Regions from separate parts of the Streptomyces sp. CA-251387 genome, predicted to be linked through region 4. Evidence: riboswitches for the same ligand, from Rfam matches in the RefSeq annotation. Region 4 holds a riboswitch; each other region holds the start of a gene.
The links. Region 4 has a riboswitch for cyclic di-AMP ahead of ACQEV2_RS36435 (LysM peptidoglycan-binding domain-containing M23 family metallopeptidase). Riboswitches for the same ligand answer to the same signal wherever they lie in the genome.
Positions count from the first base shown of each region.

Region 1: another riboswitch for cyclic di-AMP. It lies ahead of ACQEV2_RS24905 (LysM peptidoglycan-binding domain-containing protein); the one in region 4 lies ahead of ACQEV2_RS36435 (LysM peptidoglycan-binding domain-containing M23 family metallopeptidase).
Region 2: another riboswitch for cyclic di-AMP. It lies ahead of ACQEV2_RS17390 (transglycosylase family protein); the one in region 4 lies ahead of ACQEV2_RS36435 (LysM peptidoglycan-binding domain-containing M23 family metallopeptidase).
Region 3: another riboswitch for cyclic di-AMP. It lies ahead of ACQEV2_RS04840 (C40 family peptidase); the one in region 4 lies ahead of ACQEV2_RS36435 (LysM peptidoglycan-binding domain-containing M23 family metallopeptidase).

Region 1 covers NZ_JBNJMJ010000001.1:5,542,447-5,550,168, forward strand. The annotation lists gene ACQEV2_RS24885 (M56 family metallopeptidase) at 4-942, opposite strand; gene fahA (fumarylacetoacetase) at 1,232-2,452, opposite strand; gene ACQEV2_RS24895 (carboxymuconolactone decarboxylase family protein) at 2,607-3,068, shown strand; gene ACQEV2_RS24900 (HAD family hydrolase) at 3,237-4,067, shown strand; gene ACQEV2_RS24905 (LysM peptidoglycan-binding domain-containing protein) at 4,129-4,863, opposite strand; cyclic di-AMP (ydaO/yuaA leader) riboswitch at 4,869-5,052, opposite strand; gene ACQEV2_RS24910 (polyprenyl synthetase family protein) at 6,120-7,130, shown strand; gene ACQEV2_RS24915 (CHRD domain-containing protein) at 7,435-7,722, shown strand, end outside.
Region 2 covers NZ_JBNJMJ010000001.1:3,928,530-3,936,251, forward strand. The annotation lists gene ACQEV2_RS17375 (DUF501 domain-containing protein) at 1-36, opposite strand, end outside; gene ACQEV2_RS17380 (FtsB family cell division protein) at 84-560, opposite strand; gene eno (phosphopyruvate hydratase) at 669-1,949, opposite strand; gene ACQEV2_RS17390 (transglycosylase family protein) at 2,259-2,948, opposite strand; cyclic di-AMP (ydaO/yuaA leader) riboswitch at 2,953-3,152, opposite strand; gene ACQEV2_RS17395 (transglycosylase family protein) at 3,358-4,404, opposite strand; gene ACQEV2_RS17400 (cytochrome P450 family protein) at 4,655-5,935, opposite strand; gene ACQEV2_RS17405 (tetratricopeptide repeat protein) at 5,932-7,722, opposite strand, start outside.
Region 3 covers NZ_JBNJMJ010000001.1:1,114,788-1,122,509, forward strand. The annotation lists gene ACQEV2_RS04830 (choice-of-anchor D domain-containing protein) at 1-3,712, shown strand, start outside; gene ACQEV2_RS04835 (NAD-dependent epimerase/dehydratase family protein) at 3,866-4,924, shown strand; cyclic di-AMP (ydaO/yuaA leader) riboswitch at 5,066-5,237, shown strand; gene ACQEV2_RS04840 (C40 family peptidase) at 5,246-6,922, shown strand; partial or broken gene ACQEV2_RS04845 (substrate-binding domain-containing protein) at 7,208-7,722, shown strand, end outside.
Region 4 covers NZ_JBNJMJ010000001.1:8,209,719-8,217,440, forward strand. The annotation lists gene ACQEV2_RS36430 (alpha-galactosidase) at 1-1,830, shown strand, start outside; cyclic di-AMP (ydaO/yuaA leader) riboswitch at 2,138-2,296, shown strand; gene ACQEV2_RS36435 (LysM peptidoglycan-binding domain-containing M23 family metallopeptidase) at 2,301-3,254, shown strand; gene ACQEV2_RS36440 (DUF6250 domain-containing protein) at 3,463-4,176, shown strand; gene ACQEV2_RS36445 (SGNH/GDSL hydrolase family protein) at 4,287-5,105, shown strand; gene ACQEV2_RS36450 (TetR/AcrR family transcriptional regulator) at 5,274-5,894, opposite strand; gene ACQEV2_RS36455 (Glu/Leu/Phe/Val dehydrogenase dimerization domain-containing protein) at 5,995-7,173, opposite strand; gene ACQEV2_RS36460 (MBL fold metallo-hydrolase) at 7,368-7,722, shown strand, end outside.

The sequences.
Region 1 (7,722 bases), 2.7 Mb from region 4:
AGCCTACGTCAACGCAGTCAACCCCGGCCCGAAGACGATCAGTAGGGGCAGCAACGGCACCAGGGATGCCACCGCCGTCGTCATGGCCCGATGCCGGCGGCCCAGACGCGGCGGCGGCTCCAGGAGCCGGTCCACACGCTCGCCCAGAAGACGGTGGCTGTTGGCGCAGGACAGGACGCCTCGGTGCTGGTTGAGCTCGATCAGGGCCAGGGCCGTCGTCAGGTGACCGCAGCGGCGGGAGGCGGTGTCGTCGGCGGCCAGTTCGACCAGGCGGTGGGTCTGGTCGCAGAAGTGGGCGAACAACGGGATGCGGGGGAAACCGGTGGCAAGTGCGGTGGAGAGGTGCAGCAGCCAGTCGTGGCGGGCCTGGGCGTGGCCACGTTCGTGGGTGAGGACGGCGTCGAGCTGGTGGTCGGTCAGGCGGTGCAGGGCGCCCGTGGTGACGATCAGCTGGGGCGGGCTGCCAGGCATCCACCAGGCGTCCGGATACTCGTCCTCCAGCACCAGCAGCGGGCCGCGTGCCGAGCCCAGGCCGGCGGGCAGGTCGGGAGCGCGTTCGCGCAGGTGGGCCCTGGCCTGGCCGCGTCGGCGACGCGCCTCGACCAGTTCGCGGGCCAGCATCGCGGTCGTCCAGGCGGCACCGCAGGCCAGCAGCACGGTGAGCGAGGCCGCCCAGGCGGGCGCGGCCGAGAGGTCGTACGCCTCGGTCACCGACGGCGGAGCGGGAGCGAAGAGCTGGGTGCGCACCGTGCCGAAGACGGCGGCGGTGCCCAGAGCGAGGGCCGTCAGGCAGCACAGCAGGACGGTGGCGACCAGGCACTGCCACACCCAGAGCGCGACGACGGGTTCCCGTTCGGGCCAGGTGGCCCGGGTCAGCGCTCGCGGGACGGGTATGGCGGCCGTCAGGGCGACGATGCTCAGCAGGAGCAGGCAGACCGTCATGCCAAGGGCTCCGGATCCTGATCAGGGAAGGTGCGGGGGCGGCTGTGCGGGCGGTGGGCCGCGACGACCGGTTGCGGATCGCTTCCCACCGCCAGCCAGTATGACGGTGACCATCGCAGGAGTCAGGGGGAAAGACTCGCCGAATGTCCTGGGCGGAGCCGATCACCTACCCGCCCGGACTCCGTGCCGTGGTCGCGAACCGCCGGGTGGGGGCCGGTGGTTGCGCCGGATGACCGGTGCCGGGTCGGATCGAGGTTTCCGGAGCTTGTGGGGGGCCGGGACTCCGGCGTCACTCCGCCACGACCCGCCCCGTGACCTCGCCCAGCCCCACCCGGACCCCGTCCGGGCCCGGAGCCCAGGCGGACAGGGTCACCACGTCGCCGTCCTCCAGGAACGTCCGCTTGCCGTCCGGGAGTTCAAGAGGGTCCCGGCCGTTCCACGTCAGCTCCAGCAGCGACCCGCGCTCGCGTTCCGTCGGGCCGCTCACCGTGCCCGAGCCGTACAGGTCGCCGGTGCGCAGGGAGGCGCCGTTCACGGTCATGTGGGCGAGTTGCTGGGCGGCCGTCCAGTACATGGTGGAGAAGGGAGGTTCGGAGACGACGTGGCCGTTGATGGCCACCGAGATGTGGAGGTCGTAGCCGCCGGGTTCGGTTTCGGGGCCGGAGTCGTCGAGGTACGGCAGCAGGGGGTGCGTCCGCTCCGGCGGTGCCACCTGCGCCGCCTCCAAGGCGTCCAGCGGGGTGATCCACGCCGACACCGACGTGGCGAAGGACTTGCCGAGGAACGGGCCGAGCGGGACGTACTCCCAGGCCTGGATGTCGCGTGCCGACCAGTCGTTGAGCAGGCACAGGCCGAAGACGTGGTCGCGGAAGTCGCCCAAGGCGACCGGTGTGCCCATCCGCGACGGTGTGCCGACCACGAAGCCGACCTCGGCCTCGATGTCCAGGCGGACGGACGGGCCGAAGACCGGCGCCGGATCAGTGGGCGCCTTGCGCTGACCGGACGGCCGTACGACATCCGTGCCGGAGACGACGACCGTGCCCGAGCGGCCGTGGTAACCGATCGGCAGGTGCTTCCAGTTGGGGGTGAGGGAGTCCGCCGCGTCGGGGCGGAAGATCTGGCCGACGTTCCGGGCGTGGTTCTCGGAGGCGTAGAAGTCGACGTAGTCCGCGACCTCGAAGGGGAGGTGCAGGGTCACGGAGGACAGCGGATGGAGGAGGTCCGCGATGGCCTCCTGATGCGCCGGGACCGTCACCCACGCCGTCAGGGCGCGCCGTACGTCCGACCAGGTGGTGCGGCCCGCCGCGAGCAGCGGGTTCAGGGAGTCCTGGGCGAGCAGCGGGGCGTACGGCGAGCCGAGCGCGTAGGCCGCCTTGCCGGCGTCGAGGACGTGGTCGCCGAGCCGGACGCCGACCCTGCGCGCGGAGTCCGAGCCGGGGAGGGAGAAGACGCCGTACGGAAGGTTGTGCGCGCCGAAGGGGTCGCCCTCGGGGAGATCGAAGGGGGGCATGGGGTGCTGCCTCACTCTCATCCGCTCCATGTGCCATGTGGTCGGGCCACACGTTACGGCCTCCGAAAAAGATCTTCGGTGTGCCGGTCACAACTGCTTCCTCCGCTCCGTCAGTGCAGTGAAGACGGAAGCACTGACACGGGAGGCACGAATCATGCAGGCACGGATGACCAACCCGGCGTACATCCTCTCCGGCGCGGGGAAGGGGATCGGCACCCTCCTCCAGGCGCTCGGCGAGGGCGGCCTGGCCCTGGAGCTGGCCGAGATCGTCGGGCTGCGCGCCAGTCAGATCAACGGGTGCGGCGCCTGTGTGCACGGCCACGCAGGCAACCTGCGCAAGGCAGGGGTAAGCGAGGAGCGGATCGACGCCGTCTCCGCCTGGCGCGAGGCGCCCTGGTTCACCGACGCCGAGCGGGCCGCGTTGCAGCTGACCGAGGCGATGACGAGGCTCGCGGACCGTTCGCACGAGTCGGTTCCGGACGCGCTGTGGGACGAAGTGGCCGACCACTTCGACGAGAAGGAGCTGTCGGCGCTGATTCTCACCATCGCCGTCATCAACATGTTCAATCGCATCAACACCACCATCAAGGAGCCCGCAGGCACCACGTGGGGGTGAAATCGCCACAAGCGGAAGGAAGTTGGTGAGGGAAAGGACAATGGCGAACAGGGCCGGGGGCAGAACCGGAACCCGGTCCGCAACCGGAACAGGTGTCAACACATGTGAACACAGCAGCCGTCCGGTTCGAGTCGAGTCGATGGGGCGTCCTGTCCGTATTCTCTGATCATGGCCGCACCTATCGCATATTCACTCATCGCCACTGACCTGGACGGGACCCTGCTCCGAGGCGACGACACGCTCTCGGACCGGTCCATCGATGCGCTCGCGCTGGTGGCGGCGGCCGGTGCGCAGCACCTCGTCGTGACGGGGCGCCCCGCGCCCAGAGTGCGGCCGCTCCTCGACGAACTGGGCGGTGGGGGGCTCGCGGTGTGTGGACAGGGCGCGCAGTTGTACGACGCCGGCGCGGACCGTCTGCTGTGGTCCGTCACCCTGGACCGGGAGTTGGCGGAGACCGCGCTCGGCAAGATCGAGGCCGAGGTGGGGCAGGTGTACGCGGCCGTCGACCAGGACGGCGTCGACGGGCTCACGCTCATCGAACCCGGGTACCTGATGCCCCACCCCACTCTGCCCGCCGTACGGGTCCGGCACCGCGACGATCTGTGGTGCGAGCCGATCAGCAAGGTGCTGCTGCGCCATCCCAGCCTCTCGGACGACGAGTTGGCGGCGACGGCGCGCTCGGTGGTCGGCTCCCTGGCCACCGTCACCATGTCGGGGCCCGGAACCGTCGAACTCCAGCCATGCGGCGTCACCAAGGCGACCGGTCTCGCGCTCGCCGCCGAGCATCTCGGCCTCGGGCCGCACGAGACCATCGCCTTCGGGGACATGCCCAACGACATCCCCATGTTCGACTGGGCCGCCCGCGGCGTCGCAATGGCCAACGCCCACCCCGAACTCAAGGCGGTCGCCGACGAGATCACCCTGTCGAACGAGGACGACGGTATCGCCGTCGTCCTCGAGCGACTCTTCGCGGGCAGTATGGCCGATTTCGCCCAGTAAGGAACCTTTGCCCGGCGAGGCTGGTTCTTTGCGTGGTCGGGCTATTGGGCCGGTTGCCGGCCTAGTAGGGGCCGTTCACGTTGTCGATCGAGCCGTACCGCGCGGCCGCGTAGTTGCACGCGGCCACGATGTTCGCGACCGGGTCGAAGGGGTCGTACACCGTCCCGGGCACGTGGTACGTGGCGAAGGTCGGGTCGATGACCTGCAGGAGGCCCTTGGACGGGGTGCCCGCGGCGGCGTTGGAGTCCCAGTTGTTGATGGCGGTGGGGTTGCCGGACGACTCACGCATGACATTGCGGTAAATGCCGTCGTATGACCCGGGAATTCCGTTCTGCGCCATGATGTCCAGCGCGTTGCGGATCCAGCCGTCGAGGTTGTTCGGGAACGTCTTCACGGAAGCCTGGGTGGCGCGGGCCACGGAGGACTTCTTGGCGGGGGCGGACGCCTTGCCGGCCGTCGTGCCGGCCTTCTTCGTCGCCCGGACCTTCAGGTCGAGGCCCGGGTGGATCAACCGGGGGTTGTCGCCGATGGCCTTGCGGTTGTCCTTGTAGAGCTGCCGCCAGCCGCCCTGGGCGTCGTACCTGTCCGCGATCCCGTAGAGCGAGTCGCCCTTCTTCGTGGTGTACGTGACCGACCCGACCTTCGCCGGTGCGGGGGCCTGGGCGGCGGGCTCTGCGGCGCTCGCGGTGGTCGCGCTGAGGAGCGGGAGGGCGAGAGCGGCCGTGCCGGTTCCGGCGGCGACGACGTGTCGGGTGAGCGGGTTGGTGCGGGGGCGGCGGTGCTTGCCTCGGGCCATGGCGCTGTTCCTCTCCGACGCCTGCGAGGTGAGCTGTCGGGTTCGGGCGGGAGATGCCCGGCCACGCCGCCCTGCGGCAGCGCGACTTCACCCCGAGCCGCTCCGGTGCGCCATCAAGGCGGCCGGTTCGGCGACTTACCTGGGTCCCCCGCTCCTGCCGTGCGTGTGTGAGTGCGTCGATGGATGACTCGGGCGGCGGCAGGATTCGGCGTCCGCCCGACTGAGCGGGAACGTATGCGAGAGCACATGCCCGGAACAAGTGCCAAGGTCGTCTGTCGTACCGGTTGACCATGGTCTGGTGTGTATGGGGTGCTTGATCCTTTGCGGTTGCCAAGTCTCAACTTGCGCTTGGGGCAAGGAGGTATGGGGTGTGCCGGGTTGGGGGCGTGGGGGCGGCCGCGTGACTCAACTCACTGGCGTCCACAAGGGCGGCATATCGGGCAATGAGTCCAACTCACCGTTAACCGACTGTCCGTGGAGTCCGTTTCTCCCGTGTCCGATGGAAAAGCACCTCTTCGTCCTGTCCGTGGATCGCCTTGCCAGGAAGTGCCGGGTGGTTCCCGCCGGTTTCAGGGTGAAGGTCGCGCGGTGACGCCTTCGGGTGCCCCAACGCCCCGGTGATGCCGCCCACTTCGAGGCTGAAGTGCCTCGATTGTGCATGTCGACCGCGAAGGGGAACCCGCCGTGCAGTGCGCGTCGTTGTCATGGTGATCGTCCGCGGCGCCGACCGGGATGGCCGTGCCGACCGTGGTGATCGTCTTGAGCGGCTCGGGCGGCTCGGGCGGCTCGGGCGGCTCGGGCGCGAGGGTCGCGGTCTGAGAGGGGTGACGCCGGCGTGCCTGGGTGGCGCCCCGGGAGGGTGAGGGTGCCCGAGGGGCGGAGGTGGAGGTGATGGGTCGGAGTGGCATGTGCATGCCGCCCGAGGTTGCGTCGGGGGGTGAGACATGAGGGTGCGGGGTGAGCGTGTCTCTGGGCCGGTCGGGGGAGGTGCGGGCGTCGCGGGGTGGAGGGCCGTTGCCTGGCTCGATGACGACGCGAGATCGGGGCGTAGGCGGATACTTCCCTATATGTCGATGGATGTCCGGCCTTATCAGGTGATCAAAAACATACCGGTCGTGATCCGATACCGCCCGTGGTGGACGGGTGGGCGGCATCGGTGATCGAAACGTGACCGGATACGCTGACTTGAGTGATGGCAGCGACCTATCGACAAACCGTGTAACCGCCAGTAGACACCAGCAGACAGGAGACCCCTCGTGACCGTCGTCGGGCCGTTCGGGCTGAGCGTGCGGGACCAGGCTCTGGAAGCCGATGTCCAGGCCGGATTGGCGGCTGTCGAGGAGGGATTGCTCGAAGCCACCAAGAGTGAGGTCCCCTTCATCACCGAGGCCGCCCAGCATCTGGTGCGAGCGGGTGGAAAGCGGTTCCGGCCCTTGCTGGTGATGCTCGCCGCCCAGTTCGGGGATCCGTATGCGCCGGGAGTCGTGCCGTCGGCGGTGGTGGTGGAGCTGACCCATCTGGCGACGCTGTACCACGACGACGTGATGGACGAGGCGGCGGTGCGGCGGGGCGTCGAGAGCGCGAACACCCGCTGGGGGAACTCGGTCGCCGTTCTGACCGGGGATTTCCTGTTCGCGCGGGCCTCGCACATCCTCGCCGACCTCGGGCCCGAGGCGGTGCGGGTGCAGGCCGAGGCGTTCGAGCGGCTGGTCACCGGGCAGATCCTGGAGACGGCGGGGCCGCAGGACGGGCGGGACCCTGTGGAGCACTACCTGGATGTGCTGAGCGGGAAGACCGGGTCGCTGGTGGCGGTGTCGTGCCGGTTCGGGGCGATGATGTCGGGCGCCGACGAGACGGTGGTCGATGTGCTGACCCAGTACGGGGAGCGGCTCGGGGTCGCCTTCCAGCTGGCGGATGACGTGCTGGACATCGCGAGTGACTCCCATGAGTCCGGGAAGACGCCGGGGACGGATCTCCGTGAGGGGATTCCGACGCTGCCGGTGCTGCGGTTGCGGGAGCGGGCCGAGCGGTTGGGGCTGGCGGAGGATGTCGCGCTGTGCGAGCTGCTGGACTCCGATCTGAGTGATGATGCGCGGCATGCGGAGGCGTTGGCCGCGTTGCGGGTGCATCCGGCGTTGGAGCAGGCTCGGCGGGACACGGTGCGGTATGCGGAGGATGCGCGGGCTGCGTTGGCGCCGTTGGCGGACCTTGATGCCAAGGCTGCGTTGATGGAGTTGTGCGACGCCGTGGTGCATCGGGCTGGGTAGGTTTTTCGCCCCCGCCGCCCCTACCCGTCCCATCCCCAGGGGCTCTGCCTCTTCGACCCCGGTTTCTGGGGCTGCTCGACCCCGGTTCCTGGGGGCTGCGCCCCCAGACCCCCGCTTCGGCCCTGAAGGGGCCTCGTCCTCACACGCCGGACGGACTGAACGGCGGCCCCAGAGGCCCTCCCCTGAGTGTGACGCGCATCACAAAGCTGGACTGAGTCCAAACTAAGATCGACTCCGTATTCATGCCCAGAAGCTGACGCAGGGGGCGTCGGCTGCACTACGGGGAGAAAACAGAATCATGGGCATGAACGCGACGTTCTCGAAGCGCCGTAAGAGCCTGATCGTCACCGCTGTCGCGGTGGCCGCCGTCGGTGGTGTTGCCGCCGCGGTGATTCCCGCATTCGCCGCCGGAGGCGACCGCGCTGACCACGCGGGCCATTCCGGAGGCGACGCGCAGGGGATCGTGAGTCAGAGTGGGACCGCCAGTGGTGGGGCCGTCAGTGGCGGCACCGGGGGCACCCTCCTCGCCGCAAGCCTTCGCGGGGCGAACGAGGTGCCCGTCCCGGGTGGGCCCGCCGTGGGGGACAAGGAC
Region 2 (7,722 bases), 4.3 Mb from region 4:
CTCGGTGCGCGGGGTGGGCGGCGGGGGCGTTTCCATGCCTGTCTTTCTGCCTGTTCTGTTCTGTTCCAGCCGGCCGGCTGGTCTCACTGATCGGAGGCGTCGGCCTTGTCGACCCCGTCCCAGATGTTCGAGTACCAGGGCCGGTCGGCCGCGTCCACGTCGGTCCGCGCCTGCTTGGCCGCGTCCGGGTCGATCACGATGTAACCGGTCTCCCCGGGCATCACATAGTGCAGCCGCTCCCGGATCTGCTGCTCGGCGTACGCGTCGTCCTGCCAGCGTGCCTTGAGGTCGCGCAGCTGCTCGACCCGCCGGGCGGCCTCCTCCTTCTGCCGCTGCAGATCGGCGATCTCGGCGCGCTGGGAGACGTACTGCCTTATCGGGTAGGCGAGCGCCACGACCATGGAGCAGACGACCAGCGCGAGCAGCGCGGCGCGTCCGGTGAGCCTGGAGCGCCGGGCCTGCCGCTTGGTCTGGGAGCGGTAGACACGGGCCGCCGTCTGCTCGCCGAGCAACCGGATCCTGGTCGCGGTGGAGAACCGGTCCCGGTCCTTCACGGCCATGTTCCCCGCCTCCCGTCTCACACGCGTACGTCCCCGCACACGGTACGGGACCGAGTACGGGGACGTACGTATGCCTGGCTATGCCTTAACCCTGTACGGCTCTACGGCTCAGCCCTTGAAGCGCGGGAACGCGCTGCGGCCGGCGTACACCGCCGCGTCGTCGAGGATCTCCTCGATGCGCAGCAGCTGGTTGTACTTGGCGACGCGCTCGGAGCGGGCCGGGGCGCCGGTCTTGATCTGGCCGCAGTTGGTGGCCACGGCGAGGTCGGCGATGGTGACGTCCTCGGTCTCGCCGGAGCGGTGGGACATCATGCACTTGAAGCCGTTGCGCTGGGCCAGCTCGACGGCGTCCAGGGTCTCGGTGAGGGAGCCGATCTGGTTCACCTTCACCAGCAGGGCGTTGGCCGCGCCCTCCTCGATGCCGCGGGCCAGGCGCTCGGGGTTGGTGACGAACAGGTCGTCGCCGACGAGCTGGACCTTGTCACCGAGCTTGGCGGTGATGGTCTTCCAGCCCTCCCAGTCGTCCTCGAACAGCGGGTCCTCGATGGAGACGAGCGGGTACGCGTCGACGAGCTCCGCGTAGTACTCGGTCATCTCGGCCGCCGAGCGCTCCTTGCCCTCGAAGGTGTAGACGCCGTCCTTGTAGAACTCGGACGCGGCGACGTCGAGCGCGAGCGCGATCTGCTCGCCGGGGGTGTAGCCGGCCTCCTTGATCGCCTCGAGGATGAGGTCGAGGGCGTCGCGGTTGGAGCCGAGGTTCGGGGCGAAGCCGCCCTCGTCGCCGAGGCCGGTGGCCAGGCCCTTGTTCTTCAGGACCTTCTTCAGGGTGTGGTAGACCTCGGCGCCCCAGCGCAGGGCCTCGGAGAAGGACTCCGCGCCGATCGGGGCGATCATGAACTCCTGGATGTCCACGTTGGAGTCGGCGTGCGAGCCGCCGTTCAGGATGTTCATCATCGGCACCGGCAGCAGGTGCGCGTTCGGGCCGCCCAGGTAGCGGAAGAGGGGGAGGTCGCTGGCCTCGGAGGCGGCGTGGGCGACGGCGAGCGAGACGCCGAGGATGGCGTTGGCGCCGAGGGAGCCCTTGTTGTCGGTGGCGTCCAGGTCGAACATGGCCTGGTCGATCAGGCGCTGCTCGGTGGCGTCGTAGCCGACCAGCTCCGGGCCGATCTGCTCGATGACGGCGAGGACGGCCTTCTCGACACCCTTGCCCAGGTAGCGGTTGGGGTCACCGTCGCGGAGCTCGATGGCCTCGAAGGCGCCCGTCGAGGCGCCGGACGGAACGGCGGCACGACCCGTGCTGCCGTCGTCGAGGCCGACCTCGACCTCGACCGTGGGGTTGCCTCGGGAGTCCAGGATTTCCCGGGCTACGACGACGTCGATGGACGGCACGAGCATCTCCTTCTTGGGATGTGACGCGGGTACGCAGACCGTGGTGGGTACTGCGAGACGAGCCTAACCGGCCCAGGCGGATCGGCCAGCGGTCGACCGGCCCGTGGACAGAACCGAGAGTAAATTGTTTCCGAACGGAACAAAAACCCCCGTACACAAAACCACCCCGCACAAAAAACCCCGCCCCGGTGCGTACGGGGGAACACGCACCGGAGCGGGGAGCCCGTGGGGACGGGGGTGGCCCTCACGAGGCCTTCATTATGAGGACCACGGATGGGAGGGCACTGTGGTTCAGCTGTCGCCGGGGTATTACTTCAGGTGCAGCTGCTGACCCGGGTAGATCAGGTTCGCGTCCTCGACGATGTCCTTGTTCAGCTGGAAGAGCTTCTCCCAGCCGCCCTTGACGTCGTGCTCCTCGGCGATCGAGCTGAGGGTGTCGCCCTTGACGACCTTGTACTCGCCGTCACCCTTCTTGACCTTCTTGCCGGTCGGGGTGGTGACGGTCTTGGTGCTCTTCTTGGCGGCCGGGCGGTCGGCGGAGCGCGAGGCCGACTGCTGCTCGGTGGAGCGCGTGGTCGTCTCGGTGCTCTGCGAGGAACCGCTCGCCGAGGAACCGTTGTAGGCGGCGCTGGACAGGCCGGTGCCGCAGTGCGGCCAGGCGCCCTTGCCCTGGCCCGCGAGGACCTTCTCGGCTATCTCGATCTGCTGGGCCTTGGTGGCCTTGTCGGCGGTGGAGGCGTACGCCGTGCCGCCGTACGCGGCCCAGGTGGAGGCGGAGAACTGCAGACCGCCGTAGTAGCCGTTGCCGGTGTTGATCGACCAGTTGCCGCCGGACTCGCACTGGGCGACGGCGTCCCACTCGGACGCGGTGGCGGCGGAGGCGCTGCCGGCCGCCATCAGCGGGGCGGCGACGGCGGCGGCACCGGTGACGCCGACGACGGCGATGGCGCGAGCGGCCTTGGACGGACGACGGTGCTTGCCCTTGCTGGAAAACAGCATGGAGAGATCCCCTCACCGACGCCTGCGAGGTGAGCTGTCGGGTTCGGGCCGGTTGAGTTGCCCGGCCGCGCACGCTCGCCTTTCGGCTCCCGTTGCGCGGCTTCACCCCTAGCCGATTCCGGCCGTGCGACCCCGAAAGGCCTCAACTGCCGGACCCGGCGCCTACCTTGGGTCCCCCGCTCCTGCCTACGGCGCTTGACGCGACGACTGTTCCCGTGCGGCCGCTGGCAGGATTCGGCGTTGCGGCAGCCGGGGCTCGGATTGCCGAGCGATCACGACCGTAGACACCCGAATCCCGGATTTCCAAAGACGATCAGGGCTTCTGAGATCTATCTCTCACTGCATTTAAAACGGACATTCAGCGCGAACCATGACGCGAACTCCCGCTGTTTTTCGCCCTGTTCGCCCCCTATTCGGCGGGGACTTCCAGGGTCTGACCGGGGAAGATGTGGTTGGCGTCAGTACCGATGGCCTTCTTGTTCGCGTCGTACAGCGCGGACCATCCGCCGTCGAGCTCAAGGGAGTCGGCGATGGACGCGAGAGTGTCGCCGGCGCGGACGGTGTACGAGGCGTGGCGGCCGGAGGGCTTGGCGGCACTGTCGGCGACCTCGCTCTCGTCGGCACTGGGCCCGCGATGACGCCCGTAGCCGGTCGCGGCGTCGGCCGTTGCCGCGTAGATCGCCCCCGTGTCGGCGAGCCCCCAGGAGCCCACATCCTGGCCGGAGTTGTCCTGATTGTCGCTCTCAGGCGTCTCCGCGGAGGAATCGTCGGGCGACTGTGAGGCCTTCACGGAGGGCGACGTATCGGACTTCGCCGAGCTGTCCGTCGAAGAGGAAGAGGAGGGAGAAGAGGACGAATCCTGGGACGATTCGGACGAACCGTCGGGAGAACCGCTCGGCGAGTTCGAGGAGTCCGATGAGCCGTCGGGTGAACCCGAAGGTGTCGACGAACCGGACGAATCGGAGGAATTGACCGAGCCGGATGAACTGGATGAGTTGGACGAATCCAGCAATCCGGAAGATCCGGACACCTCGGACGGCGAGTCCTCCGCGACGCCGGTGTCGAGGTCGACCGAACCGGAGTCCTTGGTGAGCCCGTTGACCACCGCACAGGTACCCCAAGGGCTGGTGCCCTGGTCCGCGAGGATCTTCTGGGCTACGGCGATCTGCTGGGAGCGGCTCGCGAGGTCGGGGCTGGAGGCGTAGTCGAGGCCGCCGTACTCGTCCCAGTCCTCCTGGGTCAGCTGCAGTCCGCCGTACTGCCCGTTGCCGGTGTCGGCACTCCAGGAGCCGCCGCTCTCGCACTCGGCCACCTTGTCCCACACGGTGCCCTCGGCAGCGCTCGCGCCCGTGGCTCCGAGCAGCGGGATGGCGATGGCGGAGCCGGTCACTCCGGCCGCGACAATGAGGGCCGGGGCCTGACGGGGGCGACGGTGACGACCGTTCCCGGAGAGCATGCGGGGGCCTTTCGCGAGACAGCAGGGACCGGCGCGACCGGTGATGCCGGGTGTTGCAGGGGCCGCGCTGATCCGTGAACGTATAGGCAGTCGATCACTTGTCACAAGTTAATGCCGCGTAGATCACGTGAAGATCACAGACTTGAGGGTCTCTCATCTTCAGGTGTGCGAAAGGGCTGTGCGGGGTAGGTGGAGCGTTTCGCTCCAGTCAGTGACCGGACGGCTGTGAACTGCGACGACGGCACTGCGCTCATGAAGCCGGTGTGAACTCGACGGGCAGCGTGCGCAGTCCGCGCATGATGAGGCCGCCTCGCCACCGCAACTCGGCCGGGTCCACGGCGAGTTCCAGATCCGGGAGGCGGGTGAGGAGCGTGGCGAGGGCGGTCTGGCCCTCCAGCCGGGCGAGCGGGGCGCCGAGGCAGTAGTGGATGCCGTGGCCGTAGCCGAGGTGCTGGTTGTCGCGGCGGCCGAGGTCGAGGACGTCGGGGTCGGCGAACCGCTCCGGGTCCCGGTCGGCGGCGGCCAGGACGACCAGGACGGGGTCGCCGGGTGCGATGTGCTGCCCGCCGATGGTGAGGGGTTCGGTGGCGAAGCGCCAGGTGGCGAGTTCGACGGGGCCGTCGTAGCGGAGGAGTTCCTCTACGCCCGTTTCGAGCAGGCCGGTCTCTGCGGCGGCGAGGGACTTCTGGAGGCGGGCGCGCTGCTCGGGGTGGGTGAGCAGGGCGTAGGTGCCGTTGCCGATGAGATTGACGGTCGTCTCGAATCCGGCGAACAGGAGGATGAAGGCCATGGCGGCGGCCTCGTTCTCGGTGAGGTGCTCGCCGTGGTCGGAGGCGCGGATGAGGCCGGAGATCAGGTCCTCGCCGGGGGTGGGGGCGTCGGGGAGTGCCTCGCGCTTGCGGTGGATGAGGTCGGCGAGATAGCCGCGCATCTTCTTGACGGACCGTGCGACACCGCCCCTCGGGCCGCCCTGGTGCCGGATCATCATGCCCGCCCAGTCCCGGAAGTCGTCCTGGTCCTCGCGGGGGACGCCGAGCAGGTCGCAGATGGCGTAGATGGGGAGCGGGAAGGCGAACTCGTGGATGAGGTCGGCGCTGCCCTTCTGCGCGAACCCGTCGATGAGGTGGTCCGTGAGCTCCTGCACGCGGGGAGCGAACTCGGCGACCCTGCGGGGCGTGAAGGCCTTGGAGACGAGCCGGCGCAGGCGGGTGTGATCGGGCGGGTCGATGTTGAGGAGGTGCGTCATCAACTCGGCCTTGCGCTCACCCGGGATACCGGTCTTGCCCTTGGCGTGCGCGGGTTCGTCGTGGTGGGCCGGGTTCTTGGAGAGCCGGCTGTCGGCGAGGGCCTGCTTGGCGTCGGCGTAGCGGGTGACCAGCCAGGCTTCTACGCCGCTGGGGAGGCGGGTGCGGTGCACGGGGGCGTGGTCGCGGAGCCAGGCGTAGGCGGGGTAGGGGTTGGTGGCGAACTCCCAGGTGAAGAGGTCGGGGGGTTCGGGGGTGGGGCTGGAGGGGGTGGGCTGGTCGGTCACTCCTTGACGGTATCCGGAGCGGTCGTGGGGGCGCGGCCCGGTGGTGGGGGGAGGGTTTCGGGGAGGCCGGTGGGGTTCGCGGCGGCCGCTTTGCGGAGCCATTCCTCGGCTTCCTCAGGCTTGCCCTGTCTCAGCAGCAACTCTCCGATGGACCGCGTGGCATCCGGGTTGGCTTTTGCGTGAGCCTGTTGGTACCAGGCCATCGCCTCGTCGAACCTCCCCTGGTGCTCCAGTGACCTTCCGAGGTGGTGTGCCGCATTGCGGTCGCCGGCCTCGGCCGCCTGCCGGTTCAAGCCCTCCACCTCGGCCTCGTCGTGCCCGGGCTGCCGCGAGAGGAGGAAGGCCAGTTCGGCCGCAGCACGCGCGTCACCCCATTGAGCCCCGTAGCGAAGCCAGATCTCCGCCTCGGGATCGCGCCAGCCGCTGAGGACCGTGCCCATGCTGGCCGCGACCTCGCGACGGCCTGCTGTCGCAGCCAGGCGGTACCACGTGACCGCCTCGTCGTCGCGGCCGTCCCCCACCAGCATGTCGCCCAGCTCATGCGCCGCCACTGCCTCACCGGCCTCGGCCGCCCTGCGCAGCCAGTGCTCGGCCCGGTCCCGCAACAGGCTCCCGAGTCTCGCCGCGGCCCTCGCGCTGCCCGCCTCGGCCGCCCGCTCCAGGTACGAGAGGGCGCTGCTCTCCTCTCCCCGGTCGCGACGAATCTCCGCCAGCTCCACGGCCGCCCACGGATCCCCCGCGTCCGCCGCCCGCCGCAGCCACACCTCACGCTCGTCGCCCTCGGTGCGCCGGGCGAACCCGAGCGCGACCGCCGTGTCCCCCGCCTCGACACGGGGGTACAGCGCATTGCGGGCCGCGTCGAGGACGGCGGTGAAGTCCAGCGCAGCGCCCGGCTCCCGGGCGGCGTCGAGCAGCGTCCACCACACCCCCTCCGGCACCGGCTCCAGGCCCTCCGACCGCAGCGCCTCCGCCACCAGCGCCCCGTACGCCCGCCAGGTGCCGTCCTCCTCGCCCGCAACGAGCAGTCCCGAAACCCCGAACATCGGTGCTGTCGCCCAGGCGAGGGCGTCCTCGAACGACTCCCGGTCCTCCGCCCGGTACTGCTCCTGGACCCTCCTGAGCAGCTCGGCCGGCACCGCTCCGGTGACCCCGCAGCGGGCGAGATCGACCGCCGCCCGGACCAGCAACTGCCCGCGGGGATGTTCCAGTTGGGTGCCCACGCGACGCCACTCGTCGTACAGGTGGTGCCCGACGGCGAAGTACGAAGCCACGCCCTCCCGCCCGCTCCACATGTACGCGGGGTACGCCCGCGGATCGTCGAGCGCCGCCAGCCGTGCCAGTTCCGCCTCGGTCCACTCGCGCGCCAGCTCCACGGTGCGCGCCGCGGCGACGACCCGGTCGCCGGGGGTGGTCCCGGTGCGGCGGCGGTAGTACTCGGCGAAGCTCATCGTGGCGAGCACGACGGCACCGAGATCGCTCAGCCGCCCCAGCAGGCGCAGATCCAGGCCACCCGCGCCGAGATGGCCGGTCAGTTCGTCCAGCCAGACGACGTATGCACCGGGCTTGCCGTGCAAGGCGGCGGCCAGGGGACGCAGGTCCTCGCCGGGGTCCGGGGCGTACAGGCGGTGGCCCTCCAATAAGCGCACGCCGTGCCATGCGGTGTACGACTTGCCCACGCACGGTTCACCCAGGATCAGCACGAGGCCCTTGTTGGCCAGCTTGGCCCGCAGGCCCTCCTCGCAGTCGCGCGGCACATACGGCGGCACGTCGGGCAGCCCGGGCACCGG
Region 3 (7,722 bases), 7.1 Mb from region 4:
GGCCGACCCGGAGCATGCGAAGGTCGACCACTTCACCGGGACCGATACGGCCCTCGTCTTCGACTGGCGCAGCGAGCTCTGGCGCTCGGTCGACTCCATGGCAGGAGGCCGCTGGTACCCGACGTGCCTCACCCTCGCGGACGGCCGTGCCCTCGTCCTCGGCGGCCACGGCGACGACCGGGGGCCGCACGAGAACACGCGCATCGAGATCTTCGACCCGGCGGACCGCACCTGGTCGGCCCCCGTGCTCACTGATCCGCCTCTGGAGGAGACGGGCGGCGTCACCCACTACTTCGGGAAGGAGATCCGCCCCATGGTGTACTACCCACGGCTGCACCAGCTGCCCGACGGGCGGATCTTCTCGTCCACGGCCCTGCGCGTCGGCGGTCGCCGCCGGACCAGGAACATCGACCCGGCGCGCCTGACGACCGCCGACCTCGGCCCGCCGCCTCCGGCAGGACAGTCCCCGGGGGAGGCCGGTGACCCGTTCTGGCCGTTCAACATCTACGCCCGGGCCGCGTTCCCCTCCGTACTGCTCCCTCTGATCCCGCCGCACTACGGTGCCCGGATCCTCATCTGCGGCCAGCGCCGGCCCCAGTTCTTCGAACCCCACAACGCCCATCTCGGCTGGCGCCCCACAGGGGAGCGACGGCCCGATCCGTACCGGGCGTACGCAAACGCCGTCCTGCTGCCCGACGCGTCGGTCCTCGTGGTCGGCGGAGCGACCTCGGAACGCCTTCCCGTCCTCGGCGGCGGCAGGGACGGGAACGCGGTGCACTGGGCGGAGCGCTACACCCCCGACTCCGACACCTGGGAGAAGCTGGCCGAGTCGCCGAACCGGATCGCGCGGGTCTATCACTCGGTGGCGCTGCTCCTGCCCGACGGCCGGGTCTGGATCGCGGGCTCCAACCACGACAGCGACCGCAACCAGGGCGGAGTCCGCAAGGACGACCCGTCGAAAGGAGATGCGCGGGAGCTGAGGATCGAGGTCTACTCGCCGCCGTACCTCTTCACTCGCGACGAGGCGGGGGCGATCGTGCCCGCCGAGCGCCCCGCTGTCGGCAGGCTGCTGATCGGGGCCGGACACGGCCAGGAGTTCCGGGTCCCGACGCCCGAGGCACGCGGGATCCGGCGGGTGCACCTGATCCGCTGCGGCTCGGCCACCCACGCCTTCAATCCCGACCAGCGGCTCGTCGCCCTGCACATCACGCGACGGGAGGACGACGCGATCACCGTCCTGATGCCGCCGAACGGCCGGGTGGCGCCGCCCGGTTACTACCTGCTGTTCCTCGTCGACCTGGCGGGCACCCCGTCCGTGGGCCGGTTCGTGCGGCTGCAGGACGAGTACCCCCTCGCCGAGATCTACGTCGGGCGCCCCGTGACCGCCCCCGACCTGCCCGACCTGCCGGTGGGCACCAAGGTCCTGGACGTGCCGCAACCCGTCTGGGACCTCGGGACCGTCGACATCGGCAGGACCAGGACGGCCCGGATCTTCTGCAAGAACGTCGGGACCGGAGGGCTGCGCATCTCCCCGCAGGGCTTCTCCGGGGACTTCCGCACCGAGGACGAGCCCGACTCGCCGCTGTGGGGCACGCGTGGCAGGAAGAAGAACCTGGACGTGACGCTCACCGGGTCACCCGCTCCCCGGGGCGATCTCGCGGTGCTGGAGGTGAAGTTCACCCCCACCGAAACGGGCCCCCACGCCGGGACGCTGCTGGTCCACACGAACGCCCCGGACCTGGGCGGCTTCCATGTGAAGCTGAGCGCGAACGTGCGCGGTTTCTCCGTGGCGCTCGTACCGGCGGTGGCCGGGCCGGACGTACCGTTCGGGGAGGTCGAGGCGGGAGCCACGGTGCCCCGGACCGTGATCGTGCGCAACGAGGGGTCGATCGACGCCGTCATCGACGAGCTGTTCATCGACGGCGACGGTGCCGCGAAAGGCTTCAGCGCGCCTGTGGTGCTGTCGGACCGCCGCGTGCCGGCAGGTGCGTCGCGCTCCTTCCCCGTGTGGTTCTCTCCGCGCACCGTCGGCCGGGTGGAGGCGGAGCTGGTCCTGGAGACGAGTGATACGTCCGCCCCGGCCAGGTTCACCGACCGCCGCACCCTCAGGGTCAGCGCGGTGGGGGTGGGCCCACGCCTCGAAGCGGCGCCCGCCCGGCTGGTCTTCGGCCCGCAGGAGATCCGGACGGCCAGTACGGCGCAGCAGATCACGGTCACCAACACCGGGTCCCGCCCGGCTGCCCGGATTCGCCTCGCGGTCAGCCGGGAGTGGCGTGTCCTCACGCCGCTGCCGGACACCGCCCTGCCACCCGGCGGGAGCCTCGCTCTGGACGTGGTCTTCACCCCCGGACACGCCGGCCCGCTGGCCGGCACGCTCACGCTCGACGGCGACACGCTGGACGGACCCGTCGCCGTCGCGCTGGAAGGCACCGGGGTGGCCGCCCCGATCGCGCTGCTGAATCCCGCCGCACTCGCCTTCGGTGACCAGCCGCTCACCACCCACGGGCTGCCCAGGGCGGTGACGGTGAGCAACGAAGGGGTGCTCGATCTGGAGATCGGCGCCGTCGATCTCGTGGGACCTGACGCGGGTGACTTTCAACTCGCCGAGGACCGCTGCCGACGGGAGACCATCCCGCCCGAGCGGTCGTGCACGGTCGCCGTCCTGTTCACCCCGAGCGCACTCGGACCCCGCAGGGCCGAACTGCGGATCACCGACAACGCTCCCGGCAGCCCCCGCACCGTCGCGCTCACCGGCACGGGTGTCCCCGCGCCCCTGTGCGGCGCCGACCCGACCGCGGTCGGCTTCCCGCCGCAGCGTGTGGGCAGTGCGGCCACACCGCACCATGTGACCCTGACCAACAACGGAACCGATCCGATCACCGTGACCTCGGTGACGGTCACGGGAGCCGCGGCGGGCGACTACGCGGTCCAACAGGGCTGCACCGGCGGCCCGTTGGCCCCCGGAGGCTCCTGTGCGGTCGAGGTGACCTTCCGGCCGACGGCGATCGGCGTACGGGACGCCGAGCTCGTCGCGCGGTGCGCGGCTCCCGTGCCCGGCCTCTCGGTGCCGCTGACCGGCACCGGTCTGGGCACGGTGGTGACGTTCGATCCGCCGGGGCTGACCTTCGATGCGCAGCCGGTCGGCTCGTTCAGCGCACGGCAGGACCTGCTGCTGACCAACACCGGGAACGCCGAGCTGACGATCCAGAGCCTCGCGGTCAGCGGCGACTTCCGCCACGACCACTCCTGCAGTGTGCTGCGGCCGAACGGTTACTGCCGGATCAGGGTGATCTTCCTCCCGACGGCGGAGGGCCCCCGCGCCGGCGAAGTACGCGTCACCGACGGCCTCGGCCGGACCCACACCGCTGCCCTGCTCGGAACCGGGGTGGCTCCTCATGTGGCACTGAGCACCGCCGCCCTCGACTTCGGCGACCAGGCGGTCGCCTCCGCCTCCGCTCCCCGGACGGTGCAGCTGACCAACACCGGCTCCGGAGCGCTGACCGTCCAACATGTCGACTTCGCCGACGGTGCGGCCGGCTTCGCCAAGACGGCGGACACGTGTACCGGTGCCGTCCTGCGGGGCGGCGACTCCCGCTCGGTCGACGTCACGTTCACCCCGCCCGCTCGAGGGGAACTCCTCGGCAGCCTCAGGATCAGCACCAACGCCCAGGACAGCCCCCACGTCATCCGCCTCCGCGGCAACGGAGTATGACCGGACCCGGTCTGCAGACGGCTGTTCGGTACCCGGCTGCACCTCGGGGAACCCGTCCCCGGCGCCCTCGAACTCATGGCCGTGCACAGGGATCGCCGCTACCGTGATCGACCGGCTTCCGCGCGGGAGAAGCAGTCGGGAGAAGGAGTGAGGGTGGGCGGCAACGGGTCGGGGGCCGTGTTGGTCACCGGTGGCAGCGGGTTCGTCGGCAGTCATCTGGTCAGGCGGCTTCTGGAGCGCGGCTACGAGGTCCACGCCACCGTGCGCAGCACGGCCGACACGGCGAAGGTACGGCCGCTGCGGGAGTTGCAGGACGCGCATCCGGGCCGACTCTCGCTGTTCGAGGCGGACTTGCTGACGGAGGGCGCCTTCGACGAGGCGATGAGCGGGTGCCGGGTGGTGTGCCATGTGGCGTCGCCGTTCCGCATGCCGGAGAAGATCAAGGACGGCCGCCGGGACATGGTCGACCCGGCCCTGCTCGGCACGCGCAATGTGCTGGCGGCCATCGAGCGGACGCCGACGGTCGACAGGCTCGTCCTCACCTCCACCGTGGGCGCGATCTTCGGCGACTACGCGGACGTCCTGGACATGGACGGCGCGGTGCTGTCGGAGCGGTACTTCAACACCACCAGCACGGTGGAGAACAACCCCTACCACTACGCCAAGACGGTCGCGGAGCGCGCGGCGTGGGACGCGGAGGCCGCCCAGGACCGCTGGCGGATGGTGTCGGTCAACCCCGGCCTGATCCTGGGCCCCTCTCTCACGCCCGCCTCGGAGTCCGGCAGCCTGTTCCTGCTGGAGGAGCTGTTCAAGGGCTACTTCTTCTACGGCGCACCGGACTTCAGCTTCACCACGGTGGACGTCCGCGAGGTCGCCGACGCGCACATCGCGGCGGCGGAGAACCCGGACGCGAAGGGCCGTTACATCCTCGCCGCCCGGACCATGACGTCCTTCCACGAGATGGCCCGCATCCTGCGGACCCGGTACCCCCGCGACCTCCGCCTCCCGCGCACCGCACTCCCCCACTGGCCCGTACGCGTCCTCGGCCCGGCCTTCGGGCTGACCCAGGACTACATCCGCAAGCACCTCGGCATCCGCTTCGAGGTGGACAACAGCCGGAGCGTGAGCGAACTGGGCATCACCTACCGCCCGATCGAGGAGACGATCCTCGATCATTACGCGGCGTGGCGGAGCCAGCGCGCCGCGAAGTGAATTCGGCCCTCGATCCGCTCCGAGCGTCGAAGGTCACAAAAACGTATCGGACATTTCACACGTCAATCTTCACGTGAGACACACAAGTTGGTTAAGTTACCCGTCAGGCCGCGCGACGACCTCCGGCGAACCCGCCGGGACGCGCGGCCTCCGCCGAGTCCGGTGCGCCCGCAGGGCCACTGGAGCCGGGGACCCAACCGAACTTGGGGTGAATCGGCCAACTGCCCTTCGGGGCAAGGACCGTAGGGCACACCTTCCGGACCGACCGCCCGAACCCGTCAGCTAACTCGGTAGGCGGAATACGGAAGGAGTACGTCGCCCATGACGCCGGAACGCACCGCGCGTCCGGGGGCTTTGAGCCTGCCCGGCATGCGCAATTCCGCACTCGCGTCGGCGGCCCTCACCTCTGTGGCCCTGCTCGCACAGACGGCCAACGCCGCCCCCTCCGTCGGGGACGAGACGCCGAGCCGCGAGGAGGTCAGCCGACGGGTCAGCTCCCTCTACGACCGGGCCGAGTCCGACACGGGGACCTTCAACGCCACCCGCGCGGCGGCGACGGGACCGCGGGGGCGCGCCGACCGGCCGACGGGCGCCGGACGCGGGTCCGCCTCGGCGGTCCGGCGGGACGAGAACAGGCGCAGCGACGCCGCCCTCGACAGCGTCGCCCGCCAGTGGTTCGACGTGGCCCGCTCGAAGCTGGGTCCGACCGTCCCGGCGAGGCTGCCGAGCGACAGGGTGCCGGACCGTCCCAGCGGGACACGGCCCGCGCGTCCTGCGGAGCGTGCGGTCGATGGCCTCATCGACCGGGGTCGCGAGACATCCGGCCGCGCCGCCCTGGAGCTCCCCGCCGCCCCGGTCGCCGAACTGACGTCCGCTCCGGCCACCGGCACAACTCCCGTGGCAGAGCTGACCGCCGGCCCCGTCGCCGCCCTGCCGGCCGCTCCGGAGGCCCCGCAGGAGACCACCTGGGCCACCCAGCACACGCAGGACACGCAGAGCACCCAGAGCATCCAGACCGCCCTCGCCCTGCCCGCCCCGACCACCGCGCCCGCGACCGAGTCGACGGCCGATCCGCAGCAGCGGTCCTCACTGCGGACGACCAAGGAGCAGAGCCGGCGCAAGCTCGACCGGGCCCGCCAGTTGCTGTCCGCGTACACCGCGAAGCAGGGCACCACGCTCGCGCCGATCGAGACCGCGCCGAGCGAGGCACCGGCCGCCGACACCTGGAGCGCCACGCCGACCGCGCTCGAGCCCACCGACACCTGGAGCTCCACACCGGCTCCGGTCCAGGCCGCGGCCGAGACGCAGTGGCAGGCGCTGCAGGAGCTGGGGGCGGCCGACCTGACGCCGGTCCCGGCCGACACGACGGCCTGGGCAGGCACCGCAGGCTGGTCTGCCGACACTCCCACGGTCGCCACCACAAGCCAAACCCTCGGCGCGGGTCAGACACTCCACCCCCGGGCCCTCGACACGAGTCCGGCCCTCGATATGAGCCGCGCTCTGGACACGAGTCCGGTCCTCGCCCCGAGCCATGCTCTGGACACGAGCCAGGCCCTCGCCACGAGCCAGGCCCCGGACACAAGCCCGGCCCTGGACACAAGCCCGGCTCCGGGCACGAGCGTCGCCACGTCCACCGCACCCCAGGACACCCGAGCCCTGCGGGCCCTGGAGTTCGCCCGCGCCCAGCTCGGCAAGCCCTGCGTCTGGGGTACCACGGGCCCGGACGCGTACGACGGGGCAGGCCTCACCCAGGCCGCCTGGAAGGCCGCCGGCATCACGCTCCCGCGCACCCCGCAGGAGCAGGCGACCGCCGGCCGCGGAATCGCCCTCACCTACGTCGAACCCGGCGACCTGGTCCTCTTCCACGTCGGCCACGTCGGCATCTACTCCGGGAACGGCATGATGATCCACGCCCCCGGCCCGGGAGCGTCCATCCGCGAGGAGTCGATCCACTACGCCGGTGAGGCGGCGATCCACAGCGTGATACGCCCCGCCTGATCCGCCGACCGACCACCGCCACCCCGCCTCCGCGAGGCGGGGTGGCTTTCGCTTCCCCGGGTTTCCCGTCTCCCGGTCCCTCGGCCTCCCCTCGGTGACGCCCCTCCACCTCGGCTTTGTCGGTACGTCCTGACAAGCCCATTGACATCACCTGCCGACGCCCGCATAGTACCTGCCACTAGAGCGCGCTAGTAAAGCGCTCCAGTCGTATCCAGCGGGCGGTACCCCGTGAACCTCCCCCCACCTGAGAATCCGCCCTGATCAGCACAGTGAGGTGCATGGGACATGCGCAGACACCACCGAGCCGCCGCTCTGACCGCCACGGTGCTGGCCGGCGCCCTGTTCGCCACCGGCTGCTCGAGCAGCTCCGGCGGCAAGAAGTCCGAGGAAGACACCGCCGGCGCCGCGGCCGGCAAGGCCACCACCCCCCGCATGACCGTGGCCATGATCACCCACGCCGCCCCGGGCGACACCTTCTGGGACCTGATCCGCAAGGGCGCCGAAGCCGCCGCCAAGGACAACATCAAACTCGTCTACTCCGCCGACCCCAGCGCCGGCAACCAGGCCAACCTCGTCCAGAACGCCATCGACCAGAAAGTCGACGGCATCGCCCTGACCGCCGCCAAGCCCAGCGCCATGAAGGCCGTCATCGCCAAGGCCAAGACCGCCGGCATCCCCGTCGTCGGCTTCAACTCCGGTCTCGACGATGGAAAAGCCTCGGCATGCTCCAATACTTCGGCCAGGACGAGAACATCGCCGGCCAGGCCTTCGGCGAAAAACTCAACGCCACCGGCGCCCAG
Region 4 (7,722 bases):
TGGACCTTCGAGGCGTACGAGACCGAGGGCGCGGAGAGCGTCGAGGGCGCGGGGGGTGCTCAGGGCGGGGAACTGCGGCTGCGGTTCCGGGACGGCGGGCTGGGCATCACGCTGCACTACCGGATGCGTGACGACGTCGTGGAACGCTGGGTGACCCTGGACAACCAGGGGCCCGACCTGGAGCTGCTGCGCGCCGACTCCGCCACCTGGACCCTGCCCGACCGCGAGGACTGGCGGCTGTCGCAGCTGCACGGACGCTGGGCGGCGGAGTCCCGGCTGACGCAGTCGTCCCTCACCTACGGTGAGAAGGTCCTCGGCAGCCGCCGCGGCCACACCGGGCACCCGCTCCTGCCATGGGTCGCGCTCGACACCGACGCCACCGAGGAGCGCGGTGAGGTGTACGGCTGCGCCCTCGCCTGGTCGGGGTCCTGGCGGATCGCGGTGGCCCAGCTGCCGGACGCGCGCGTGCAGATCACCGGCGGGGCCGGATACGACGACTCGGGTCTGTTGCGGCTGGCGGCGGGCGAGTCGTTCGTGACGCCCGTCTTCGCCGGGCTGTGGAGCGACGGCGGCTTCGGGGGCGCGAGCCGGGCCTGGCACGCCTATCAGCGCGCCCATGTGATCCCTGACGCCGATCAGGACCGGCCCGTGCTGTTCAACTCCTGGGAGGCGACCGAGTTCGACATCTCCGAGGAGCAGCAGGGCACCCTCGCGCGGCGGGCCGCGGCCATCGGTGTCGAGCTGTTCGTCGTGGACGACGGCTGGTTCGGGGCGCGCACCAGCGACCGCGCCGGACTCGGCGACTGGACGCCCAACCCGGACCGCTTCCCGAACGGCCTCAAGCCGCTCGCCGACTATGTGCACGCCCTCGGCATGCAGTTCGGCATCTGGGTCGAGCCGGAAATGGTCAATCCGGACAGCGAGCTGTACCGCGCCCACCCGGACTGGGTGCAGTACCAGACCGGACGAAAGCGGACGGAATTCCGCAATCAGCTCGTACTGAACCTCGCCCGCGAAGACGTCCAGGAGTACCTCTGGAACCAGCTCGACGGGCTCCTCTCCAGCGCCCCGATCGACTACGTGAAGTGGGACTTCAACCGCTGCTTCACCGACGCGGGCTGGCCCGGCGAGCCGTACCCGCAGCGGCTCTGGGTGGACCACGTCCACGCCTTCTACGCCTTGCTGGACCGGCTGCGCGCCGCTCACCCGGGCGTCGCCTTCGAGTCCTGCTCGGGCGGTGGCGGCCGGATCGACCTGGGCGTGCTGAGCCGTACGGACCAGGTGTGGACGTCCGACAACACCGACCCGCTCGACCGGCTCGCCATCCAGCACGGCTTCAGCCAGATCCATCCGGCGCGGGTCATGGCGGCGTGGGTCACCGACAGTCCGAACAACCAGCTCAACGGCCGGGTCAGCTCGCTGCGCTTCCGGTTCGTGAGTGCCATGGCCGGGGTGCTCGGCGTCGGCGGCGACCTCACGCAGTGGACCGAGGCGGAGCTTGCCGAGGCCCGGGAGTGGGTGGAGCTCTACAAGGAGATCCGGCCCCTCGTGCAGCGCGGGGATCTGTACCGGCTGCGGCCTCCGCGGGGTGGGCTGAGCGCGGTGCAGTACGTCCTCGGTGACGAGACCGTCGTCCTCGCCTGGCTCCAGGCGCAGAGCTACGGCGAGGCCGTACCGGCGCTGCGGCTGAGGGGGCTCGACCCGACAGCATCGTACGAATGCCGCGAAACGGGCGAAGTTCACAGAGGTGCCGTATTGCTGCATCACGGACTGCGTACCGGATTGCACGGCGACCTTGATGCGGCAGTTATCCGACTGCGTCGCATCTAGTTGTTCTGTCCGAATTGGTGCCTTCATTCCAACTCGCTCTGGATTGAGGAAAGCTGGAGCGGCGTCACGTGAGGAGCGTCATATTCGTGACCGAGCGTCGCCCGTCATGTTCACGTAATTCACGTGATTTTCAAGGGGTTTTGTGCCGGGCGACGCGCCGATAATTCACTCAGGGTGACCGGGAATTCCCACAAGGGATCAACAGGAACGCATTCGGACGGAACCTCTCACTTGTTCCCGTGCGTCTTCCTCGCTTACGTTCGCCACCAATCCGGACGGACGCCGAATCCTGCCGCCGACCGGAGCCCGCACCGACTCACCCGACCATGGCAGGAGCGGGGGACCCACAGGTACAACCGCCTGTTCCGGTCTCCGGAACAGGCTAGGGGTAAAGCCGCGTTACGGCGCGGCCGGGCATCTCCAGCCCGCACCCGACAGCTCACCTCGCAGGCGCCGGAGAGGAATTCGCCATGCCCGCGAAGGGTAAGCACCGCCGCCCGAAGTCCCCGCGCCTCACCCGCTCCATCGCCGTCGCCGGAACCGGCGGCGCCGCTCTCGCCCTCCCGCTCTTCGGGGCCACCGGCGCCCATGCCGCTCCCTCGCAGTCCGCTTCGGAAAAGGCCGTTCAGTCCCTTCCGGTCGTCGAGAAGAAGGCGGCCGAGAAGGAGGCCACCGAGAAGAAGACGGGTGTGCGGACCTATTCGGTGAAGGTCGGCGACTATCTCTCGAAGATCGCCGACGAGCAGAACGTCAGCGGTGGCTGGAAGAAGCTCTACGCCGACAACCGCGAGGCCGTCGGCGAGGACCCGTCGCTGATCCACCCGGGTCTGAAGCTCACGATCGGCGGCCAGAAGGCCGCGACGAGCGCCCCCAAGTCCTCGCCGTCGTCCTCCTCTTCGTCCCCGAAGTCGTCCTCGAAGTCGTCCTCGAAGTCGTCGTCGGACTCGTCCGCCGCGAAGTCCTCCGCTTCTAAGACGACCAAGGCCGCTGAGAGCGCCGACACCGCCCCCGCCAGTGGTTTCAGCGCCCCCGTCTCCGCGGCCTCCGTCGCCACCGCGTACAAGGTGGCGGGCAGCATGTGGTCGAGCGGCTACCACACCGGCGTCGACTTCGCCGCCGCTACCGGCACCCCGCTCAAGGCGGTCGGCGCGGGCACCGTCGTCTCCGCCGGCTGGGCCGGCGCGTACGGCAACCAGGTCGTCATCCGGCTCGCCGACGGCTACTACGCGCAGTACGGCCACCTGTCCTCGCTCTCCGTCTCGGCCGGCCAGACCGTGACGGCGGGTCAGCAGGTCGGCCTCTCCGGCTCGACCGGCAACTCGACCGGCCCGCACCTGCACTTCGAGATCCGCACCACGCCGGACTACGGCTCGGACGTGGACCCGGTCGCCTACCTCCGCTCCAAGGGCGTCGCCATCGGCTGACCCGCGCCGACTCCCCCGCTCTCGGCTTCGCTCGAGCGGGGGGACTCCCATCGCCTGACACGCCGCCGAAGGCCGGACCCTGATCCCCGGGTCCGGCCTTCGGCGTGTCCGGGGTGTCGACAGGAAGGGGGTGATGGGGAAGAGTGATCTCCGCTCAGCCGCTGCAAGCGCTTTCTAAGGTCAACGCCCCTATGAAGGAGTCCCGTTCGTGACGACCACGCGCAGAGCATTCGGAATCCTCGCGGCTGGGGCCGCCCTGGGCGCACTTGCTCCCGCGGGCGCGGCGGGTGCCGCGTCCCACCGCCGGCTCATCGCCCACGACGACTTCCGCCATGGCCTCGCCCAGTGGGTGACCGAGTTGCAGGACGGCGGCACGATCACCGCGTCGCGCGGTGTGCTGGAGATCGACGTGCCGAGCGGTGCCACGGTGTGGTTCAGGAGACGCCTCGAAGGGCCGTACCTCCTTGAGTACACGGCCACCGCCGTGTCGGAAGGCGGGGCCAACGACCGTGTGTCCGACCTCAACAACTTCTGGAACGCCACCGACGTCCGTTCCCCGGACGACCTGTTCGCCACGCAGCGGGGCGGTGCGCTGGCGGAGTACGACTACCTCAAGACCTATTACGCCGGTTACGGCGCCAACTACAACACCACGACGCGACTGCGCCGGTACGTCGGCGAGGTCGGAGCCCGCCCGCTGATCTACGACTACACCGAGCCGCTGCTGGTGCCCAACCAGCCCAACCGGGTCCGTGTCGTCTCCGACGGGTCGACCGTGCGGTGGTGGAACAACGGACGGCTCGTCTTCGACTACGTCGACCAAGAGCCTTACCGCAGCGGGCACTTCGCGTTCCGGACCGTATGGAGCCACTTCCGGATCAGCGACTTCCGGGTGTGGCGGTTGAGCCTAAAACGCCCCTGATCAGAGGCTTATTCCAGGTTTGGCCAACACTTTAGGAGTGGCTTATCTCACCGCCCGTCAACCCTTCCTTACGGTCGCGTAAGTCACATTCAAAGGTGAATCATGCCCGTGTGGCAGGCGATTCGAAGAGTGACAGCAGATCAGAGATCGGGTCGTACGTCGCGGTGGGGGACAGCTTCACCGAGGGCGTCGGCGACCCCGGCCCCGACGGGGCGTTCGTCGGCTGGGCCGACCGGTTCGCGGTGCTGCTCGCGGACCGGCGGCCCGAGGGCGACTTCAACTACACCAACCTCGCCGTGCGCGGCAAACTGCTCGACCAGATCGTGGAGGACCAGCTCCCGCAGGCTGTGGAACTGGCCCCGGACCTGGTCTCGTTCTGCGCGGGCGGCAACGACATCATCCGGCCCGGCACCGACCCCGACGAGGTGGCCGAGCGCTTCGAGCGGGCGATCGCCCGGCTCACCTCCGCGGTCGGCACCGTCATGGTGACGACCGGCTTCGACACCCGTGGCGTACCCGTGCTGAAGCATTTGCGCGGCAAGATCGCCACCTACAACGGCCATGTGCGGGCCATCGCCGACCGGTACGGCTGCCCCGTGCTCGACCTGTGGTCCCTGAAAACCATCCAGGACCGCCGGGCCTGGGACGACGACCGGCTGCACCTCTCTCCCGAGGGGCACACGCGCGTGGCGCTCCGCGCGGGGCAGGTCCTCGGCCTGGAGGTCCCGGCCGACCCGGACCAGCCCTGGCCGCCGCTTCCGCCCCGTGGCACCCTCGAGATCCGCCGGGACGACGTCCACTGGGCGCGCGAGTACCTGGTGCCGTGGATCGGGCGGCGTCTGCGGGGCGAGTCGTCGGGCGACCATGTGACGGCCAAGGGAGCGCTGTCGCCGGACGACATCAAGATGCGGATCGAATCGGTGGCTTGAGACGGTGCGTCGTTAGTGGTCGTTGGTGTGGGCCGCGTCCTGTTCGGGGGCGTGGCCCACGCGGCTGTCGTGGCTGTGATGAACGCCCACGCGGCTGGCCGTGGCCGTGGTGAACGCCCACACGGCTGCCGTGTCCGTGGGGGACCGACCGCTCGGCGATAGGCGACCTCACCGCGCCGACGCTGTCAACGCCTCCCGCTTCAGCCCGAGTTCCCGGGCGAGTGCCTCGTCCACCCACTCCTGGGCACGCGCGCGTGACACCGCGCCCGGGTACGACGTCAGCTGTACGGCGAGCCCGTCGAGAAGAGCCGTGAGGCGCAGGGCCGTGCCGGCGGGGTCGGGGCAGCGGAACTCGTCCGCGGCCACGCCCTGGGCGATGACCTCGGCGAGGGCGGCCTTCCACTGCCGGTCCAGTTCCCGTGTGACCTGCCGCAGTGCGGGCTCGCGCAGCGCCGCCGCCCAGCCCTCGATCCACAGCCGCCAGCCCTTGGCCTGTCCGGTCGGCGCGTACCAGCGCACCGCCGCCCGCAGCCGGCGCAGCGCCGTCGTACGGCGGCCGAGGAGTCTGCGCAACCGGGCCAGGTCGCCCTCGGCCGCATGGGTGAACGCGGCCGCGACCAGCTTCTCCTTCGTGGCGAAGTGATAGAGCACCAGCGCGTTGCTCACCCCGAGCGCCGAGGCCACGTCGGCGATCCTGACCGCTGCCACGCCCCGCGCCTCTATCTGCTCCACGGCGGCCCGCAGCAACTCCTCACGCCGCTCCGCCACGCTCAACCGCACTCTTGCCACTTCGTCACCCTAGGCCCTGTCGGCGAATTCCCGCCCGCCTGGGTGGCGCCTGGCGCGTACCTCCCCAGAGGGGGCACCCCTATCGCGCGCGGTGATGGCGTCACCGGTGCCAGCCGAACCGCTCGGCGATCACCGGCAGCCGGTCCGCCGCGATGGCATGCGCGGCGGCCCGGGGCGTCGTTCCGTCGGCTTCGGCGCGGGCCAGAGTGCGGTCGGTCAGGGCGCGCATGGAGCGTCGCGTGTGGGCGAAGGCCTCGTCCGCGTCCGCGCCGATGTCGCCGAACAGCGTCCACCACCACCAGGCGTTGGTGGCCGAGTTGACCACGACGTCCGGCAGTACCGTGACGCCCCGCTCGGCGAGCAGCTCCTCCGCCTCGGGCCGTACGGGCATGTTGGCCGCCTCGGCGATCCAACGGGCCGTGATTCTCCCCTGGTTCGCCGCGTCGATCGCGTAGGAGACGGCTGCCGGCACCAGTACCTCCGCCTCGGCCGACAGCCAGGCGTCGCCCGGCAGTTCGCGGTCGCCGGGGCGCAGCGCGGCGCGGTCGACCGTGCCGTACGGGTCCCGCGCCGCGAGCAGTGCCTCGACGTCGAGGCCCGCCGGATTGGCGATGGTGCCCTTGATGTCGGCGACGGCCACGACGGTGAGCCCCGCGCGCGTGAGGAAGCGCGCCGTGGCGCCGCCCATGGTCCCGAGGCCCTGCACCGCGACGCGGGTCCTCCAGTACGGCACTTCTGCCCGGTCCAGGGCCGTGAGCACCGATTCGGCGACCCCGCAGCCGCCGACCAGCTCGTCGAGCCCCATGCCGTCCACCTCGACCCCGAACGCGTCCGCGAGCCGCCGCCGGGCGCCGGCCTCGTCGTCGAGCAGCGGATACACGGCCTGGACGGACGAGACGAGCCCTGCCTCGGCCGCCGCCCGGTCGACCATGTCCTGGGAGAGGCCGAGGTCCTCGCCCGTGGTCCAGAAACTCTCGATGTACGGCCGCATGCTCCGCAGGTAGCGCACCAGGATCCCGTACGCCTCCGGGTCCCGGGGATCGCAGTCGATGCCGCCTTTGGCGCCGCCCAGGGGGACGTAGCGGGCCTCGGGGTCGTAGTGCAGGGCTTCCTTCATGGTCATGCCGCGGGCGAGCCCGGCGACCTCGTCCAGCGTGCAGCCCGGCCGCATCCGCAGCCCACCGCTGGACACGCCGCGCACCAGCCGGTCGACGACCAGGAAGCCCTGGCGGCCGGTGACGTGGTCGGTCCAGGTGAGCGACAGGAGTGGGGTGGTCATGGGGGCTCCGGTGGGGAGGGGCGCTGCGCCGCTGCGCGCGGTTACTGAACGACGGGTCAGTATCGAAGTTGAGGCGAGAGCATGTCAACGCACTGAAGGGTTGTTCAGCGGCGGGGCAGCTCGTCGGGGGCGCGCGGGGTTGTCGGAGCGGCCGACCATAATGGAAGGCCTCACCGACTCCAGCTGGAGGTACCGTGGCCGGTTTCCGTCTCCCGAGCTCCGGGCTGCGTGCCCTGCGGCCCGAGGCCTTCGGCGTGGACCCGAGCGGTGAGCGCATGGCGCGCATCCGCAGATCGCCGCACTTCAGGGACGGGGTCTTCCAGAACCCCGGAGGCGTCGCCCGCACCCGGCCCTCCGGCTCGATGCTGGAGTTCGCCAAGGTCTTCTTCGACAAGGACACCCGGCCCCGCCGTGCCCCGAAGGGCACCGTGCCGGTGCACCCCACCACATACGCGGACCTGGCCAAGCCTCCCGTCGGCGGGCTGCGCCTGACCTGGATGGGGCACTCGAGCGTCCTCGCGGAGATCGACGGCCACCGTGTGCTGTTCG